2 linked regions of the Sphaerotilus microaerophilus genome follow. Each later gene encodes a partner of the first gene's protein in a complex. Links are inferred from orthologs where the notes say so. Each region holds a gene or a part of one and is shown on either strand. Other genes may lie near its edges.

Region 1 (8,478 bases):
GCGCCGGCCTGGTTCCTGGAGCGCCTGCCTGCGGACCAGCCGCTGGACGGTGAGTTGTGGCTGGGGCATGGCCGTTTCGACGACACCTCGGCGCTGCTGCGCCGCCAGCGGGTGGACGACGCGGCGTGGCGCACGCTGCGCTACCAGCTGTTCGAGCTGCCCGATGCGCCGGGCCCGTTCGCCGAACGGGCCGAGTTGCTGCGCGCGCTGGTGCAGCGCCTGGGCTGGGCGCAGCTGCAGGCGGCGGAACAGCGGCGCATTGGCGATGCGGCGGCACTGCAGGCGCGCCTGGCCGAGGTGGTTCAGGCCGGAGGAGAGGGGCTGATGCTGCACCGGGCCGACGCCCCTTATGTGACGGGGCGCTCCGAGCTGCTCTACAAGCTCAAGCCGCAGCAGGACGCCGAGGCGACGGTGGTTGGCTACACCGCGGGGCGGGGGCGGCATGCCGGGCGCGTCGGCGCGCTGCGTGTGCGTGACGACACAGGCCGCGAGTTCCTGCTCGGCTCGGGCCTGAGCGACGCGCAACGCGAGGATCCACCGCCGGTTGGCGCCCTGGTGACCTACACCCACCGCGGCGAGACGAGCCGCGGCCTGCCGCGCTTCGCCACCTTCCTGCGTGTGCGTGACGAGCCCTGACGCAGCTGGCCGATGCGCGGCCGGACTGCGGTATGTTCCGGGGCATGCCTTTCGATTCATCCGCTGGTGCCGACTTCAGCTTCTTCTGGCACGACTACGAAACCTTCGGCCGCGTGCCCCGGCGCGACCGGCCGGCGCAGTTCGCCGGCCTCCGCACCAACGCGGCGCTGGAAGAGATCGACGCGCCGGTGATGTTCCACTGCCGGCCCGCACCCGACTACCTGCCCGACCCGGAGAGCTGCCTGCTCACCGGCATCCTGCCGCAGACCTGCCTGGCGCAGGGCCTGCCCGAGCAGGCCTTTGCCGACGCGATCCTGGAGCAGCTGGGCCGCCCGGGCACGGTGGGCGTGGGCTACAACTCGATCCGCTTCGACGACGAGGTGACGCGCCACCTCTTCTGGCGCAACCTGATCGACCCCTACGGCCGCGAGTGGCAGAACGGCTGCGGCCGCTGGGACCTGCTCGACGTGCTGCGCTGCACCTGGTCGCTGCGCCCCGAGGGCATCCAGTGGCCGACGCACCCGGACGGCCGCCCGAGCTTCAAGCTCGAGGACCTCACCGCCGCCAACGGCCTGGCGCACGAGGCCGCGCACGATGCGCTGTCGGACGTGCGCGCCACCCTGGCGCTGGCGCGCCTGGTGCGCGAACGCCAGCCGCGCCTGTGGGACTTCTGCCTGAAGCTGCGCAGCAAGCAGGCGGTGCTCGCCGAGATCGGCGTGGGCCGGCCCTTCCTGCACATCTCCGGCATGTACGGGCCGGAGCGCGGCTGCCTGGCGGTGGTCTGGCCGCTGGCGCCGCACCCGACGAACAGGAACGAGGTCATCGTGTGGGACCTGGCCGGGGACCCGGCCGAGCTGTTCACGCTCAACGCCGAGGCGATCCGCCTGCGCCTGTTCACCCGCGCCGAGGACCTGCCCAAGGGCCTGCGGCGCCTGCCGATCAAGACGATTCACATCAACAAGTCGCCGATCGTGATCGGCAACCTGAAGACGCTGACCCCGGCCGTTGCCGCGCGCTGGGGAGTGGACCTGGACGCCGCGCTGCGCCACGCCGAGGTGGCGGCACGCCGCGGCGCCAGCCTGGGCGGGCTGTGGGACGAGGTCTTCGCCCGCCCGGCGGGGCAGGACGCGCCCGACGTGGACGAGGACCTCTACGGCGGCTTCATCGGCAACGCCGACCGCCGCACCCTGGAGCGCCTGCGCACGCTGCCGCCGGCCGAGCTGGCCGATCGGCATCCGGCTTTCGAGGACGGCCGGCTCGACGAGCTGCTGTTCCGCTATCGCGCCCGCAACCACCCCGCCACGCTCAGCGCCGAAGAGGCCGCGCAGTGGCGCTCGCACTGCGCCGAGCGCCTGCATGCGGGAGCGGGCGGCGCGCTGACGCTGGCGGCCTTCTTCGAGCGCATCGACCAGCTCGGCGACGGCCTGGCCGAGGACGACGAGCGCGGCCAGGCCATCCTGGGCGCCCTGTACGACTACGCCGAGCAGATCGCTCCAGACGCGCCCTGAGCCGCCTCCTTCGACCGAGCGCCCCCGCCGCACCGACCGCACCGACCGTTTCCCGAGAACCAGACCATGACCATCCAGTGGTTCCCCGGCCACATGGCCACGACCAAGCGCGCGATCGCCGAGCGCATGAAGGCCGGCATCGACGTCGTCATCGAGATGCTCGACGCGCGCCTGCCCGGCTCCAGCGCCAACCCGCTGCTGGGTGACCTCACCCGTGCCAAGCCGACGCTGAAGATCCTCAACAAGCAGGACCTGGCCGACCCCGCGTGCACTGCCGCCTGGCTGGCGCACTACAACGCCCTGCCGGGCACCCGCGCCATCGGCCTGGACGCGAGCGAAACCGCGCCGGCGCAGCGGCTGATCGCCGCCAGCAAGGAGCTGGCGCCGTTCCGCGGCGGGCTGGTCAAGCCGCTGCGCCTGATGATCTGCGGCGTGCCCAACGTCGGCAAGTCCACGCTGATCAACACGCTGGTGGGCAAGCGCGCGGCCAAGACCGGCGACGAGCCGGGCATCACCAAGCAGGAGCAGCGCATCGCGCTGGCCAGCGACGTCTACCTCTACGACACGCCGGGCATGCTCTGGCCCAAGATCCTTGTCGACCAGAGCGGCTACAACCTGGCCGCCAGCGGGGCAGTCGGGCGCAACGCGCTGGAAGAGGAAGTGGTGGCTGCCGAGCTGCTGGGCTATGTGCGCCGCCACTACCCGGGGCGCATCGAGGCGCGCTACAAGCTGGGCGAACCCCACGGTGGCAAGGGCGCCCAGGCGGACATTGCTGCACTCAATGACGCCGAGCTGCTCGAAGCCATCGGCCGGCGCCGTGGTGCCGTGCTGCCGGGGGGCCGCATCAACACCCAGAAGGCCGCCGAGATGGTGCTCAACGAGTTCCGCAGCGGGGCGCTGGGTCGGGTGTCGCTGGAAACGCCTGAGGAGCTGGCCGAGTGGACCGCCGCTGCGCTGGCAGCCGAGGCCGAGCGGGAGAAGGAGCGCGTGCCCCGCCGCCAGCGCGGGCGCGCCGCGCAGTTCGATGACGAGGCGCCAGAGGCTTTGGATGGGGGCGACGACCCCGGCGCGGCTTGACCTGCGCCAGCCTTGCGGGGAACTGACGGGCCTACACTCGCCAGCGTTGTCCCTTCCCGCCACATCCGACAAAGAAGCACAGCCATGACCCGAGTCGTCATCAGCGGCACCGGCCTGTTCCAGCCGTCCGAAGTCATCACCAACGCGGAGCTGGTCGAGGCCTTCAATGCCTACGCAGCGCTGCAGAACGAGCAGAACGCTGCCGAGATCGCCGCCGGTACGGCCACGCCGATCGAGCCCTCCAGCGTCGAGTTCATCGAAAAGGCCTCGGGCATCCGGCAGCGCTACGTGCTCGACAAGACCGGCGTGCTCGACCCCACGCGCATGTACCCGCGCTTCAAGGAACGGGCCGACGACCAGCTCTCGCTGATGGCCGAGATCGCTGCCGACGCCGCGCGCAAGGCCCTGGCCACGGCCAACCGGACCGGTGCGGACGTGGACATGGTGATCTGCTCGGCCGCCAACATGCAGCGCGCCTACCCGGCGATGGCGGTGGAGATCCAGCAGGCAGTCGGCGCGCGCGGCTTCGGCTTCGACATGAACGTGGCCTGCTCGTCGGCCACCTTCGGCATCGAGCAGGCGGTCAACGCGGTCAAGGCCGGCACCGCGAAATGCGTGCTGATGGTCAACCCGGAGATCACCTCCGCCCACCTGGAGTGGCGCGACCGCGACTGCCACTTCATCTTCGGCGACGTCTGCACCGCCGTGGTGGTCGAAGCCGCCGACACCGCCACCTCGGCGGATCAGTGGGAGGTGCTGGGCACGAAGCTGGCCACACAGTTCTCCAACAACATCCGCAATAACTTCGGCTTCATGAACAGCGCCGAGGACAGCGACCCGAACGCGCGCGACAAGAAGTTCCGCCAGGAGGGCCGCAAGGTCTTCAAGGAAGTGGTGCCGATGGCGGCGGCGCACATCGCCGAGCACCTGCACGCCCTGCAATTCGAGCCCACCCAGGTGCGCCGTTACTGGCTGCACCAGGCCAACCTGGGCATGAACCAGCTGGTGATCAAGAAGCTGGTCGGCGCAGAGGTCAAGGCGGGCGACGACGTTGCGCCGCTGATCCTGGATACCTATGCCAACACCGCGTCGGCGGGATCGATCATCGCCTTCCACGAGCACCGTGCCGACCTGGCTGCCGGTGACCTGGGCGTGATCTGCTCGTTCGGCGCGGGCTACTCGATTGGTAGCGTGATCACGCGCAAGTTCTGACGCGGCTGCCGCGGCGGGCAGGAGGCCCGCCGGGCAGGGGGGCGATCGGCCGTTCAGTCGACCAGTGCGGCCGGCATGGTTTCCCTGACTGGCTGACGCGGGGGCAGGGCCGGCAGGGCGGGCAGGCTGCCGTCGGCCGCCCAGCGCGCCAGCCACTCCTCGGCGGGGCCGGGCCGTCCGTAGAAGTAGCCCTGCAGGATGACGCCCTCGGCCCGCGCGGCGAGGAACTGCGTCTGGGCCGGCTCTTCCACCCCCTCGGCCACCACCTTCAGGCCCATGTGGCTGGCCACGGAGAGGATGGTTTCGACCAGCGCGGCATCGTCGGCGCGGCGGGTGACGTCCTGGATGAAGCTGCGGTCGATCTTCAGCTCGGAGATCGGCAGGCGTTTCAGGTAGGCCAGTGACGAATAGCCGGTACCGAAGTCGTCGATCGAGAAGTGCAGCCCCAGCGCGCGCAGCGCCTGCATGCGCTCGATGGTCTGCTCGACGTTGCCGATCACCAGGCCTTCGGTGATCTCCAGGGTCAGCAGGTGCGGGTCGATGGCGTGCTCGGCCAGCAACTGCTGCATCCAGGTCACGAAATCGGGCTGGCGGAACTGGCGCGGGCTGAGGTTGATCGACAGCGGCAGCGACCGCCCGGCGCGCGCCTGTTCGGCGATCAGCCGCATGGCCTCGGTGACGACCCAGCGCCCCAGGCTGACGATCAGGTCCGATTCCTCGGCGATCGGGATGAACACGCCCGGTGACACCAGGCCCTGGACGGGGTGCTGCCAGCGCACCAGCGCCTCGGCCCCGGTCCAGCGGCCGGAGGTGTCCACCTGCGGCTGCAGGTACAGGCGCAGCTGGTCCTCGACCAGCGCCTGGCGCAGGTCCCGGTCGATGCGAAAACGCTGCTCGGCGGCGTCGCCCATCGCCGACTCGAAGAAGGCGATCTGCGCGCCTCCGTGGGCCTTGGCCTGGTTCAGCGCCGTGGTGGCGTGGCGCAGCACCTGCGCGGCGCCCTGCTCGCTGCTGCCGGTCTCCTGGCCGTGGCCGTCGGGGCACAGCGCGATGCCGATGCTGGCGCTCACCGTCACCTGGTCTCCTGCGCTGTCCAAGGTCAGCGGTTCCAGCAGGGCGTCCTGCATCTGGCTCGCGAAGGCGTAGGCCTGGTGGCCGGCCGCGGCCGCGTCAGCATCCAGGTCGGGCAGCAGGGTGGCGAACTCGTCCGTCCCAAGGCGGGCGACCAGGCGCTCGCTGCCGGCCAGCGCACTCAGCCGGACGCCGAGGGCGTGCAGCAGGGCGTCCCCGGCCGCCTGGCCGCGCGCTTCGTTGACGGTCTTGAAGCGGTCGATGTTCAGGTGCACCAGGGCAGCGTGACGGCCCTGGAGGCGGTTCTGCCGCAGCACCTGGCCCAGCCGCTCTTCGAGCTGGCTGCGGTTGGGCAGCCCGGTGACCGGGTCATGCCGCGCCAGGTGGTGCAGGCGCGCCTCGGCCTCGCGCCGGGCGGTGATGTCCTGGCGCAGCCAGACGTGGTGCGTGATGCCGCCATCGGGCTGGCGCAGCGGGCTCACCCGCGTGGCCTCGATGCGCACGCTGCCGTCGACGTGCTGGCCGCGCAGCTCGCCACGCCAGGCCTGCCCGCAGGCCAGGGTCTGCAGGATCGCGTCGTGGCTGTCGGGGTCGAGGTTCATGGCGCCCAGGCTCCTCACGTCCGCGCCCAGGGCCTGGTCCGCGTCGCGCCCGAGCCGGCTCAGGGCGGCCGGGTTGGCGTACTCGACCCGGCCGCGCGTGTCGGTGATGAGCACGCCCTCGGGGCTCTGCTCGATGACCTGCGAGAACTTGCGCAGCTCGAACTCCCGCTCTGCCAGCTCGGCCGAGGTGCGACGCTCACGATCGATGCGCAGCCGGTAGCTGTGGCGCGCGGCCAGCCCCATTGCCGCAGCCAGGGCGAACATGATGCAGAAGTAGAAGGCGACGATCAGCTCGCTGTCGCGCACCGCTGTGCCCACCCAGCCTCGGCCCTCGGCCCAGGCCGCCAGGCCGTACAACGCGGCGGTTGCGCCGGTCATCAGCAGCGTCGTGCGCTGCCCCAGCATCCAGGCTGCACCGCTGATCAGCACCAGGAAGGTGGTCCAGTTGACGTTGTGCACGCCGCCGTGCATCCAGACGAAGGCCGTGTTCAGGCTCCAGCCGCCCCAGAGCAGCAGCTGCGCGGCGGCGCGCGGGTGGCCATTGCGCAGCAGCCACAGCACCAGCAGGGAGGTGGCGAGGAAGGCGCCGCTGATCCCCACATTCATGTCGACCTGCCCCGCGGTGACCAGGCGCAGCGCCATCAGCCCCAGGTTGGCCAGGGCCCCGGCCGTGGCGATGACGCTCAGCAGGCGCAGCACCGACGGATCCGCCTGGCCCTGTCCCGGCGGGGGGCGGCGGATTGCCTGCGCATCGCGTGCCTGCGTCGTGGTCATGGGGTTCTGCCGATCATTCGTCTGCGGACTGTAAAGAGCACAGCGGGTGGCCGATCGGACGTTCAACGTCCTGAATCGGGGCCTTCTCCCGTGCGCCAGCCCGGTTCATTCGCCGGGCGTCAGGCACCGAGTGCCGTGGCGGTGGCGGCGATGTCGGCGCCCGCCAGCGGCTGCGGCGTTCCAGCGGCCCGGCCAGGGAGCGGGGGCAGGACCTGCTGCTCCTGCCAGCGCTGCAGCCACTCACGGGCCGGCGCGGGCTTGCCGAACAGGTAGCCCTGCAGGATCACGCTGGCGTCGCGGCGGGCGAGGAAATCCGCCTGCTCCTGTGTCTCGACGCCCTCGGCCACCACCTTCAGCTGCATGTGTGCAGCCACCGACAGGATGGTCTCGACCAGGGCCGCGTCGTCCGGGTGTGTCGGCGCGTCCTGGATGAAGGCCTTGTCGATCTTCAGCTCCGAGATCGGCAGGCGCTTCAGGTAGGCCAGCGAGGAGTAGCCCGTGCCGAAGTCGTCGATCGAGAAGTGCAGTCCCCGGGCGCGCAGCTCCTTCATCCGCGCGATGGCCTGCTCGACGTTGCCGATCACCAGCCCCTCGGTCACTTCCAGAGTCAGCAGGCCGGGGTCCACGCCCTGTTCGGCCAACAGGTTGCACAGCCAGGGCACGAAATCGCCCTGGCGGAACTGCCTCGGGCTGAGGTTGACCGACAGCGGCAGCGCCAGGCCCGCCCGGGCCGCTGTGGCCATCAGCCGCACCGCTTCGGTGAACACCCAGCGGCCGACGCCGACGATCAGCTCGGACTCCTCGGCGATCGGGATGAACAGCCCTGGCGACACCATGCCCTGCGTCGGGTGCTGCCAGCGCACCAGCGCCTCTGCGCCGGTCCAGCGGCCCTTGGCATCGACCTGCGGCTGCAGGAACAGGCGCAGCTGGTGGTCCGCCAGCGCCTCGCGCAGGTCGCGTTCGACGCGGAAGCGCTGCTGGGCGGCATCGCCCATCGCCGCCTCGAAGAAGGCTGTGTGCGCGCCGCCGTGGCGCTTGGCCTCGCTGAGTGCGTTGGCGGCGCGGCGCAGGGCCTCTGCCGGGGTGTCGACCTCGCTGGCCGGGCACAGCGCGATGCCGATGCTGGCGGTCACCGTGACCGGCTCGGCCTGCGAGAGTTGCAGCGGCTGCAGCAGCGCCTCGTGCACCTGGCAGGCCAGGCCGTAGGCCTGGTGGCTGGCGGCGCCGGCCTCGGCCTCCAGGTCGGGCAGGAGCACCGCGAACTCGTCGGCGCCCACGTGCGCCAGCAGCTCGTGGCGGTACAGCAGGCCGCGCAGGCGTTGCGCCAGGGCCTGCAGCAGGGCATCGCCGACGCCCTGGCCGCGGGCCTCGTTGACGGTCTTGAAGCGGTCGATGTTGAGCACGACCAGGGCGAGGTGGCACCTTGCCTGCGTGGCCTGCTTCAGCCGCTCAGCCAGGCGCGCCTCCAGCTCCCGGCGGTTGGGCAGGCCGGTGAGTGCGTCGTGGCGCTCCAGGTGGGCCACGCGGGCCTCGGCCTCGCGCCGCGCGGTGATGTCCTGCTGCAGCCAGACGTGGTGCGTCGCCTGCCCATCGGGCTG
Region 2 (11,130 bases), 910 kb from region 1 along the record:
TGGGGTGAGTGCTGCAGCAGCGGCGCTGGTTCTTTGTCACACTGCGCAGGCAATCCCGCGCTCCGGCCCCGGCCGGCGGCTCCTCGCTTCCAACGACGGCAGGTGATTCCACGTGACGCCCATCCCTTCCTGGACCCCGACCCAGCCCTCCCGGGCCCGCCGTTGGCGGTTCACCGCAGCGCTGGTCGCCTGCGCGGGCATCGCCCTGCCGGCCATGGCGCAGAGCCCTGGCGCCGCCACAGCCGCGCCCGCGGCAGCCGCGTCGCCCGCCGCTGCCCTGCCGGTGGCCCCGGTGCGCGACGTGCCAGAGACCTTCTACGGCACCACGGTGCCCGACCCCTACCGCTGGCTGGAGGACAAGTCCGGTGCCGAGGCGCAGGCCTGGATGCGCGCCCACAGCGACCACGCCCGCGCGACGCTGGAGCGCCTCCCGGGGCGCGCGGCGATGCTGGAGCGGCTGCTGAAGGTGGACGCCTCGGTCACCGGGCGGGTCTCGGCGGTGGTGCGCGAAACCGGTGACCGCTGGTTCTTCGAGCGCCGCGGCGCGCAGGACAACCAGTTCAAGCTCTACCTGCGGCAGGGGCTGGCGGGCGCCGAGCGCCTGCTGGTCGACCCTGAGGCGATGGAGAAGGCCACCGGCAAGCCCCACGCCATCAACTACCACCGGCCCGCGCCGGGCGGGCGGCTGCTGGCCTACGGCGTCTCGCAGCAGGGCTCGGAAGAGGCCGTGCTGCACCTGCTGGACACGCGCAGCGGCAAGGCGGTGGGTGAGCCGATCGACCGGGTCAACTGGGGCATCCTGGGCTGGTCGCCACGCGGTGACGCCCTGCTGTTCAACCGGCTGCAGGCGCTGAAGCCCGGCATGGCGGAGACGGAGAAGTACCAGAACAGCCGGGTCTGGCTGCTCAGGCCGGGCGCAGCGGCCGACAAGGCCGTGCCCGTGTTCGGCCCCGGCCTGCCCGGCGTGACGATGAGCCCGGCCGAGCTGCCGGCCGTGTCGATCACGCACGACGGCCGCTGGGCGCTGGGCCTGGCCATCAACGGCACGCAGCGCGAGCTGGGCCTGTACCTCAGCCCGGCCGCCGACCTGCTGGCCGGCCGCCCGCGCTGGCGCCAGCTCTTCGACGCCCGCGCCGAGATCACCGGCGTGAGCTACCAGCGCAACACGCTCTACCTGCTCAGCCACCAGGGCGCCAGCCGCTCCCAGGTGCTGAGCCTGGACCTGGCGCGGCCGGACCTCGCGGCGGCGAAGGTGATCGTGCCCGCCAGCGAGCGGGTGGTCACCGGCATCGCCACGGCGGCCGACGCGCTGTACATCGAGCTGCGCGACGGCAACGTCAAACGCCTGTTCAAGCGCGCCCACCGCGCCACAGCGCCGGTGGTGGAGGTGCCGCTGCCGCTGGCCGGATCCTTCCAGCTCAATGACGACGAAGGCGGCCCCAGCAGCGCCGACCCGCGCCTGCCCGGTGTGGTGATCGACCTGCAGGGCTGGACCCGGGCGCGGCAGATCTACCAGGTCAGCGCCGACGGCCGGGTGCGCAACACCGGCCTGCAGCCCAGCGGGCCCTACGACGAACTCAAGGACGTCGAGACCCGCGAGGTGCTGGTCAAGAGCCACGACGGCGCGATGGTGCCGATGTCGGTGATCCTGCGCCGCGGCACCGCGCTCGATGGCAGCCGCCCGACGCTGATCTACGGCTACGCCAGCTACGGCGTGACCGAGGAGCCCTTCTACAGCATCAGCCGCACCGCCTGGCTGGACGCGGGCGGCGTTCTGGCGGTCATCAACCCGCGGGGCAGCAGCGTCTACGGCGAGGACTGGTACCGCGCCGGCTTCCAGACCACCAAGCCCAACACCTGGAAGGACACCATCGCCTGTGCCGAGTGGCTGATCGCGCAGGGCTACACCCGGCCGGCGAAGCTGGGCATCTGGGGCGGCAGCGCGGGCGGCATCCTGGTGGGCCGGGCGATCACCGAGCGGCCGGACCTGTTCGCCGCTGCGGTGCCGATGGTGGGCGCGCTGGACATGGTGCGCGCCGAGGTCACGCCCAACGGCGTGCCCAACATCCCCGAGTTCGGCACGCGCACCACCGAGGCGGGCTTCCGCGCCCTGCTGGCGATGAGCACCTACCACCAGATCCGCGACGGGGTGAAGTACCCCGCCGTGCTGCTGACGCACGGCGTCAACGACCCGCGGGTGGAGGTCTGGCACAGCAGCAAGGCGGCGGCGCGCCTGCTGGCCGCCAGCACATCCGGTCGGCCGGTGCTGCTGCGGCTGGACTGGGACGCCGGCCATGGCATCGGCAACACCAAGCGGCAGATGTGGGAGGAGCGCGCCGATGTGTTCAGCTTCCTGCTCTGGCAGATGGGTGAGCCGGGCTTCCAGCCACCACCCTGAATCACACGGGACACCCCCGCAGGGGTGAAAGCCACCGCCAACCCGTCGGGCAAAATCCACGGTTTCGCACACACACAGCAGCAACCCGCCCCCGCCCCGCCGTCATCGGCACCGGGTGGGGCGGCGCAAACAGGAACAGCAGCCATGGCATCGGTCAACAAAGTCATCCTCGTCGGCAACCTCGGCCGCGACCCCGAAGTGCGCTACTTCCCCAACGGCGGCGCGGTGTGCAACGTCACGCTGGCCACCACACGGAACTGGAAGAGCAAGGACACCGGCGAGCGCCAGGAGGAGACCGAGTGGCACCGCGTGGTCTTCCGCGACAAGCTGGCCGAGATCGCCGGCCAGTACCTGCGCAAGGGCCGCTCCGTCTACGTCGAAGGCCGCCTGAAGACCCGCAAGTGGCAGGACAAGGAAGGCCGCGACAGCTACACCACTGAGATCCTGGTCGACGAGATGCAGATGCTCGGCGGCCGCGAGGGCATGGGCGGGCCCGGTGGCGCGGCCGAGGGCGGCGACGACATGGGCGGTGGCTACGAGCCGGCCCCCGAGCGCCGCGCCGCCCCCGCCCCCAGGGCGGCGGCCCCCGCACCGCGCGCCCCGGCACCGGCACCGGCACCGAAGTCGGCCACCGGCTTCGATGACATGGACGACGACATCCCCTTCTGACCCCCAGGTGCCGGGCTGAGCCCGGCCCGGCGTCTCAGGGAGGGCCGCGAACATGCGGCACCGGGGGAAGTCCGCTGAACCGGCAATCCTGCCGCGTCGGGTCTGGCCACCCCCTTGATTCCGGAGCCTCGCGCCCGATAACTAGGGATAACCCCTAGAATCGGCCGCCATGGATACCGCCACCACCTCCACCGGGGCTGCCCAGCCTCCTCTGCGCCGCTGGCTGGGCCCGCTCGGCACGGCGCGCTGGTGGGATTGGGTGCCCATCTGCCAACTGGGCGAGCAGCACGGGCCGCTGATCGAGGCGCACTTGCTGGCGCTGGGTGACCGTGATCGCTACCTGCGTTTTGGCTACCCGGCCACCGACGAGCGCATCCGTCAGCACGCGGCACAGCTGGACTTTGGCCGGCACGAGCTGTTCGGCATCTTCAATCGCCGCCTGCAGCTGGTGGGCACCGCCCACCTGGCCTACGCCGACCTGTCACGCAGCATGTGCGAGTTCGCCGTCTCGGTGCTGCCGCACACACGCGGCCGTGGCTATGGCAAGCGCCTCTTCGCCCACGCGGTACGGCACTGCCAGAATCGCCGCGTCGACCAGCTCTTCATCCATGCCCTGAGCGAGAACACGGCCATGCTGCGCATCGCCCGCGGCGCGGGCGCCCGGCTGCAGCACGAGGGCGGGGAATCGGAAGCCTGGCTGCAACTGCCACCCGACAGCGTGGGCTCGCACATGACCGAGTTGGTGGACACGCGCGCTGCCGCGCTCAACCACCTGTTCAAGCGCCAGCAGGAGCTGCTGCGCTGGAGCCTCGGCTTGGTGGTCGATGTGAAGGCCCGCCTGGCGCACCTGCGCGGCATTGCCAGCCAGTGAGCGCCCCCATCCCCCGATAAAAGGCCACCCTCGCGGTGGCCTTTTTGCTGGTTTGCTGCCGCTTCAGCGCCTGGCAGAACCCCGGTCCACCCGACGTTGGCGGCCGATTTCGCATTCGGGCGGCCTGGATGGCCCTTCATCGCACTCAGCCCAGGGATTCACAAGTAGTTACAAACTTTCGTAGGATGCAACCCGAAGTGAAACGCCGAAATTGCCGATGACCTCTGGCAACCCCCGGTGTCACCAACCTTTGGAACCCCCATCACCATGTCCATTCCCGCCTGGATCTTCGCCGTCGCCGCGGCTGCCGTGGTCGCCGGCCTGGTCGTGCTGGCCATGCGGCGCGGCGCACCCGGCAAGGCCGGAGAAACCGAACTGCCCGAGGAGTGGCCGCTGATCCAGCGCTCCATCTTCTCGGCCGAGGAACGCGCGCTGTACCGCCAGCTGCGCGCCGCGCTGCCGCACCACACCATCCTGGCCAAGCTGCCACTGGTGCGCTTCTGCCAGCCGATGGACCGCAACGATCTGGGCTACTGGTTCAAGCTGCTGGGACCGATCCACGTGAGCTTCGTCGTGTGCGCCGAGAACGGCCGCGTGCTGGCTGCGCTGGACATCGAGAAGGCCTCGCGCCCCACCGCCAAGCGGGTCGCCACGATCAAGCAGTCGGTGCTGGAAGCCTGCCGCATCCGCTACGTGAAGTGCCGCAGCGACCAGCTGCCCACCGCCGCCGAGCTGCAGCTGCTGGTGCCGCAGCAGGGCGAGATGTCGCGCCCGCTGGTGCCCCCCCACGTGCAGGACCTGGCCGAGCGCCGCAGCACGCTGGCCCATGCGGTGCGTGATCCGCGCGGCGAACGCGAGACGCAGTGGTACGAATCCGGCTATGCGCAGGACTCCTTCTTCGCCCCGGACAGCCAGCGCGACACCTTCAGCGAGCAGGCCACCCCGAGCGCAGCGGCCACCGAGCGCCGCTCGCCGCTCGACTCCGGCCCGCGCCGCCCGTCCGTGGCGGCCCGCCATGCCCCGGCCGGCGGGCCAGCGGGCAAGCTGCCCGGCGAGGACGACCTCGGCGCCAACATCATCGGCCGGCGCTGACGCGGCCGCCCCAGCGGCGCGAGCACATCACGATCACGCCACTGGTCTAGGATGCGTCGGATGACTTCCGACGCGCACGCCCTTGCCCCGCCACCAGACGCCCTGTCAGGCCAGCCCTATGCCGGCCTGACGCCGCACGAGGTGCTCGACGCGCTGGACGCGGCGGGCCTGCGCGGCGACGGCCGCATCCTGCAGCTCAACTCCTACGAGAACCGCGTCTTCCAGGTGCACCTGGAGGACCCCCACCCCACGGGTGGCCCGGTGGTGGTGGCCAAGTTCTACCGCGCCGGGCGCTGGAGCGATGCGCAGATCCTCGAAGAGCATGGCTTCGCGCTCGAACTGGCCGCCGCCGAAGTGCCGGCGGTGCCGCCCCTGGCCCTGAGCGTGGCCGCTGACGATGTGCGCCTGGTCGGCGAGCCGCCCACGCTGGCCCAGCGCGGACCGTGGCGCTACGCCGCCAGCCCGCGCTGCGGCGGCCGTGCGCCGGAGCTGGAAGACCCGCAGGTGCTGGAGTGGATCGGCCGCTTCCTGGCCCGGCTGCACGCGGTCGGCCAGCGCCGACCCTTCGTCCACCGGCCGACGTTGGCCGGCACCGGGCCAGCACGCGCCTCACTTGCCTGGCTGCTCGACCAGGACCTGCTGCCGCCCACGGTGCGCAGCCGCTGGCACGAGGCGGCACAGGCCGCGCTGGCCGCCGTGGATGCCGCCTTTGCCCGCCACGGCCAGCTCCAGCTGCTGCGCCTGCACGGCGACTGCCACATCGGCAACCTGCTGTGGACGCCCGATGGTCCGCATTTCGTCGACCTGGACGACGCGGTCAACGGCCCGGCGGTGCAGGACCTGTGGATGCTGCTGGGCGGTGACCGCCCCGAGATGCAGGCCCAGTTGGGCGCGCTGCTGGACGGCTATGAGTCGATGCGCGAGTTCGACCGCCGCGAGCTGGCGCTGATCGAGCCGCTGCGCACGCTGCGCGTCCTGCAGCACAGCGTGTGGATCGCGCGGCGCTGGGACGACCCGGCCTTCCCGATCGCGTTTCCGTCATTCGAGAGCCCGGCCTACTGGGACCAGCAGGCCATGCTGCTGCGCGAGCAGATCGACGCCATCGACGCACCGCCACTGGTGGCCTGAGCCGCCGCGGCGTTGGCCGCACCGACGGCGTCAGCTGGCTCAGGGAATCACGAGGTCGAAACCGCAGGTCGCATTGCCCAGCCCGCCGATGCAGCTCACCTCGCGGGCCTGCACGTCCTTCTTCAGGATCGAGCCGACGGCGCCCGCGATCAGCCCGCCCTCGAAGTGGCAGAGCACCCGCCCCACCGGCGTCATGCCCGAGCAGGTGACGCACTCGCAGACGTCGACGTGGATGAGGTGATCGGTCAGGGTCGGGATCTTGATCAGCCCGATCTTCAGCTGGTCGCACAGGGCCAGGAAGTCATCGAGCTTGGTCAGCCCCAGCTCGCGGCCGAGCTTCTTGCCGGCGTAGTAGGTGACGGCCGAGGCGCCGGCCCCCAGGATGTCCTCCATCGCCACCAGGCGGACGAGGCGGAACAGCGCGAGCCCGACGGTATCGCCGAGGACGGGGCGGTGGATTTGCAGCGCGTTGTGCAGTTCGACGGGATTCATGGCGGGCGGCGCAGGCTGGCCGGAGTGCGACCGCCCGGACCCCTCGACGCACCCCCATGGCCGTGCCCGGATCCGATCGGCCGGGCCATGCTAGTGCCCGGCCTGCACAGCACCGCCGCACATGTCGGTGCTCAATGACGAGGGTCAAAGCCCTGCACGCAGGGCAGGGGTGCAGCGTGCAAAGTGGGCGCTTGCCTGTGCGGCCCGATCCACAGGAGCAGGCCGCACCAGGCGTTGGCAGGGAGCCTCAGCCCAGGATCAGCGCCTGGATGCGGCGCACGTGCGCGGCCGGATCTTCCAGCTGGCCGCCTTCGGCCAGCAGGGCGTTGTCGAACAGCACCTGCGCCAGGTCGTCGAAGGGCGCCGCGCCCTCCGGCAGCGCGGCCAGCTTCTTCACCAGCGCATGCTCGGCATTGACCTCCAGGATCGGCTGCGAAGCCGGTGCGCTCTGGCCGGCCTGCTTGAGCAGGCGCGCCAGGTGGCCGCTCATGTCACCCTCTTCGGTGACCAGGCAGGCCGGCGAGTCCACCAGTCGGGTGGTCACGCGCACGTCCTTGGCACGGTCGCCCAGCGCGGCCTTGATGCGCTCCAGCGTCGGCTTGAAGGACTCGGCGGCCGCTTCGGCCTGCTTCTTCTCTTCCTCGTCCTGCAGCTTGCCGAGGTCGACGGCGCCCTTGGCCACGCTCTGCAGCGACTTGCCCTCGAACTCGTAGAGGTGACTGAGCATCCACTCGTCGACGCGGTCGGTCAGCAGCAGCACCTCGATGCCCTTCTTGCGGAAGATCTCCAGCTGCGGGCTGTTCTTGGCGGCAGCCAGGGTGTCGGCGGTGATGTAGTAGATCGCCTCCTGGCCTTCCTTCATGCGCGACACGTAGTCAGCGAAGGACACGCCCTCGTCCGCCTGGGTGGAGGCAAAGCGCAGCAGCTTGGCCAGGCGCTCCTGGTTGGCGTGGTCCTCGCCGATGCCCTCCTTGAGCACGGCGCCAAACTGCTTCCAGAACTCGGCGTACTTGGCCTTGTCGTCAGCGCTCTCGCTGTCGGCCAGCGATTCGAGCATCGACAGCACCCGCTTGGTCGAGCCCTCGCGGATCGCCTTCACGTCGCGGCTTTCCTGCAGCAGCTCGCGGCTGACGTTCAGCGGCAGGTCGGCCGAGTCGATCACGCCCTTGACGAAGCGCAGGTAGACCGGCATCAGCGCCTCGGCGTCGTCCATGATGAACACGCGCTTGACGTACAGCTTCACGCCGCCGCGCTTGTCGCGGTTCCACAGGTCGAAGGGCGCCTTGGCCGGGATGTAGAGCAGCTGGGTGTACTCGCTGCGGCCTTCGACGCGGTTGTGCGTGTAGGCCAGCGGGGCGGTCTGGTCGTAGGTCAGCTGCTCGTAGAAGGCCTTGTACTCGGCGTCCGTCACGTCGCTCTTGCTGCGGGTCCACAGCGCGGCGGCCTTGTTGACGGTCTCCCACTCGTCGGAGATGACGTTCTCGCTCTTCTCGGCGTCCCAGGTCTCCTTGCGCATCAGGATGGGCAGGGAGATGTGGTCGGAGTACTTGGAGATGACCGACTTGATCTTCCAGGTGGAGAGGAACTCGTCCTCGCCCTCGCGCAGGTGCAGGATGACGTCGGTGCCGCGCTGCTCGCGGGTGATGGTCTCGACCTCGAAGTCCCCGGTGCCCTCGCTGCTCCAGCGCACGCCCTCGCCCTGCGGCAGGCCGGCGCGGCGCGATTCCACCGTGATGCGGTCGGCCACGATGTAGCCCGAGTAGAAGCCCACGCCGAACTGGCCGATCAGGTTGGCGTCCTTCTTCTTGTCGCCTTCCAGCGCCGCCATGAACTCCTTGGTGCCGCTCTTGGCGATGGTGCCCAGGTGGTCGATGGCCTCCTGCGCCGACAGGCCGATGCCGTTGTCGCTGATGACGATGCGGCGCGCCAACTTGTCGTAGCTCACCCGCACTTCAAGGTTGGGCTGGTCCTCGAACAGGCCGGCGTTGTTCAGCGCCTCGAAGCGCAGCTTGTCGCAGGCGTCCGAGGCGTTGGAGATCAGCTCGCGCAGGAAGATCTCCTTGTTGGAGTACAGCGAGTGGGTGACGAGGTGCAGCAGCTGCTTCACTTCGGCCTGGAACGACAGGGTCTGCTTCGTCATGGTCGGTGGCTTTCTGGGAATGAACAAAAGAAAAGGAAAGGAGGGCGGAAACGACGATGGCCGGGAAATGGCGCTGCCTGCGCGGATTTCAAGGGCGCGCCCAGGGCCGGATCGGCCCCGCGGCTGTGACAGGTCGCGGCAATTTGCAAGCAAATGCAGGCCCGAAGCGCCATGCCGGCGCCGCGTGGACGTGCTGGCCCCGGTACCGCAGCCTGGCAACGCCGGAATGATCCCCCGGGCGCGGGCTTGCGTGCCACAATTTACGGCGCCCCACGTGGGCCACCTTCCCAGCCTCTGCGCCCCCATCCCAGCTCGTTTCGTACCGCCCTGACTCCAACGTGGCCACCGAGATCGTCACCGAACCGCCCCAAAGCACCCTGTCGGGAGTCGCCCGTGTGCTGGTGCATGCCGGCAAGCTCAATGCCCGCACAGCCGAGGAGGTGGCCCGTTCGGCGCGCGACCAGCGCCGCAGCTTCGTCTCCGCCGTGATCAGCGCACAGGCGCTCACCTCTGCCGAGCTGGCGCATACGCTGTCGAGCGCATTGGCGGTGCCGCTGCTGGACCTGGACGCGGTGGACGTGCAGCGCCTGCCGCAGAACCTGGTCGACACCCGCACGCTGTCGCAGTTCCAGGTGCTGGTGCTGGGCAAGCGCGGCAACCGGTTGTTCATCGGCGGGGCCGACCCGACCGACCAGGAAGCGGTCGACCGCATCAAGTTCGCGACCCAGCTCACGCCCGAGTGGGTGATCGTCGAGTACGACAAGCTGATCAAGATCGTCGACGCGAAGTCGGCCACCGCGAGCGAGACGCTGGAGTCGATCGTCGCGGGCGATTTCGACTTCGACGTCGAGGAACAGGACCCCAACGCCAAGGCCGACGAGGACGTCAGCACCGAGGTCGAGGACGCGCCGGTGGTGCGCTTCCTGCAGAAGATGCTGATCGACGCGATCAACATGCGCGCCTCGGACCTGCACTTCGAGCCCTATGAGGCCACCTACCGGGTGCGTTTCCGCATCGACGGCGAGCTGCGCGAGATCACCCAGCCGCCGGTGGCGATCAAGGACAAGCTGGCCTCGCGCATCAAGGTGATCAGCCGCCTGGACATCGCCGAGAAGCGCGTGCCGCAGGACGGGCGCATGAAGCTGAAGTTCGGCAACCGCGCCATCGACTTCCGCATCAGCACGCTGCCCACGCTGTTCGGCGAGAAGATCGTGATCCGGATCCTGGACCCGTCGTCGGCCCGCCTGGGCGTGGACGCGCTGGGCTACGAGAAGGACGAGAAGGACCGCCTGATGCAGGCGATCCGCCGGCCCTACGGGATGATCCTGGTCACCGGCCCGACCGGCTCGGGCAAGACGGTGTCGCTCTACACCTGCCTGAACATCCTGAACCAGCCGGGCGTGAACATCTCGACCGTCGAGGATCCGGCCGAAATCAACCTGCCGGGCATCAACCAGGTCAACGTCAACGACAAGGCGGGGATGAACTTCGCCACGGCGCTGAAGGCCTTCCTACGCCAGGATCCGGACATCATCATGGTTGGCGAAATCCGCGACCTGGAAACCGCCGACATCGCGATCAAGGCCGCCCAGACCGGCCACCTGGTGCTGTCCACGCTGCACACCAACGACGCCCCGACGACGCTGACCCGGCTGTCCAACATGGGTGTGCCGGCCTTCAACATCGCCTCCAGCGTGATCCTGATCACCGCCCAGCGCCTGGCACGGCGGCTGTGCGAGAGCTGCAAGGCGCCGGCGGACTACCCGCGCGAAGCGCTGCTGCGCGCCGGCTACCGGCCCGAGGAGATCGACGGCAGCTGGAAACCCTACAAGGCGGTGGGCTGCTCGGCCTGCAACAACGGCTATCGCGGCCGCGTGGGCCTGTACCAGGTGATGCCGATCACGGAGAGCGTGCAGCGCTGCATCCTGTCCGAAGGCACCGCGCTGGACATCGCGCAGCAGGCCCTGCGTGAAGGGGTGCGCGATCTGCGCCAGTCCGGCCTCATCAAGGTCCGCGCCGGGGTGACGACACTGGAGGAGGTCATCTCGGTGACCAATCAGTAAGCACGGCAAGCGCAGCCGGCGGTCAACCGCCGGCAACGAGCGGCGCGCCGCCCCGAGGGCACGGCGACCTCGCCCGCATCAATTTTCGGAGGCTCAATGGCCACAGCAGCTGCACCGGCGGCGAAGAAGATCAAGGAATACGTCTTCGAATGGGAAGGCCGGGACCGCAACGGCAAGGCGGTGCGCGGCGAGCTGCGCGCGGGTGGCGAGGCCATGGTCAGCGCCAGCCTGCGCCGCCAGGGCATCCTGGTCAGCAAGGTCAAGAAGCGCCGCACCT

What was found.
Region 2: the proteins of sbcB (region 1) and ssb are in contact, whole or in part, in a crystal structure (PDB 3C94), measured with the Escherichia coli proteins. The link is inferred for Sphaerotilus microaerophilus from one-to-one orthologs.

What each region holds. Positions count from the first base shown.
Region 1 is NZ_AP025730.1:2,304,225-2,312,702, forward strand. Bases 71-2,912 are described here. They hold sbcB (exodeoxyribonuclease I), read left to right. Parts: upstream 71-680; coding sequence 681-2,144; downstream 2,145-2,912. Other genes in these bases: NGK70_RS10055 (DNA ligase), read left to right, coding at 71-636; ylqF (ribosome biogenesis GTPase YlqF), read left to right, coding at 2,211-2,912. Also shown: more of NGK70_RS10055, read left to right, coding at 1-70; more of ylqF, read left to right, coding at 2,913-3,221; NGK70_RS10070 (beta-ketoacyl-ACP synthase III), read left to right, coding at 3,306-4,433; NGK70_RS10075 (putative bifunctional diguanylate cyclase/phosphodiesterase), read right to left, coding at 4,487-6,880; NGK70_RS10080 (putative bifunctional diguanylate cyclase/phosphodiesterase), read right to left, coding at 7,000-8,478. UniProt on the Escherichia coli protein: Degrades single-stranded DNA (ssDNA) in a highly processive manner.
Region 2 is NZ_AP025730.1:1,387,019-1,398,148, reverse strand. The notes cover bases 1,497-4,304. They hold ssb (single-stranded DNA-binding protein), read left to right. Parts: upstream 1,497-2,542; coding sequence 2,543-3,067; downstream 3,068-4,304. Other genes in these bases: NGK70_RS06160 (DUF2726 domain-containing protein), read left to right, coding at 4,206-4,304; NGK70_RS06165 (GNAT family N-acetyltransferase), read left to right, coding at 3,237-3,938; NGK70_RS06175 (prolyl oligopeptidase family serine peptidase), read left to right, coding at 1,497-2,398. In the rest of the region: more of NGK70_RS06175, read left to right, coding at 113-1,496; more of NGK70_RS06160, read left to right, coding at 4,305-5,030; NGK70_RS06155 (serine/threonine protein kinase), read left to right, coding at 5,091-6,158; NGK70_RS06150 (V4R domain-containing protein), read right to left, coding at 6,198-6,650; molecular chaperone HtpG, read right to left, coding at 6,898-8,790; type IV-A pilus assembly ATPase PilB, read left to right, coding at 9,129-10,853; NGK70_RS06135 (type II secretion system F family protein), read left to right, coding at 10,950-11,130. UniProt on the Escherichia coli protein: Plays an important role in DNA replication, recombination and repair. Binds to ssDNA and to an array of partner proteins to recruit them to their sites of action during DNA metabolism. Acts as a sliding platform that migrates on DNA via reptation.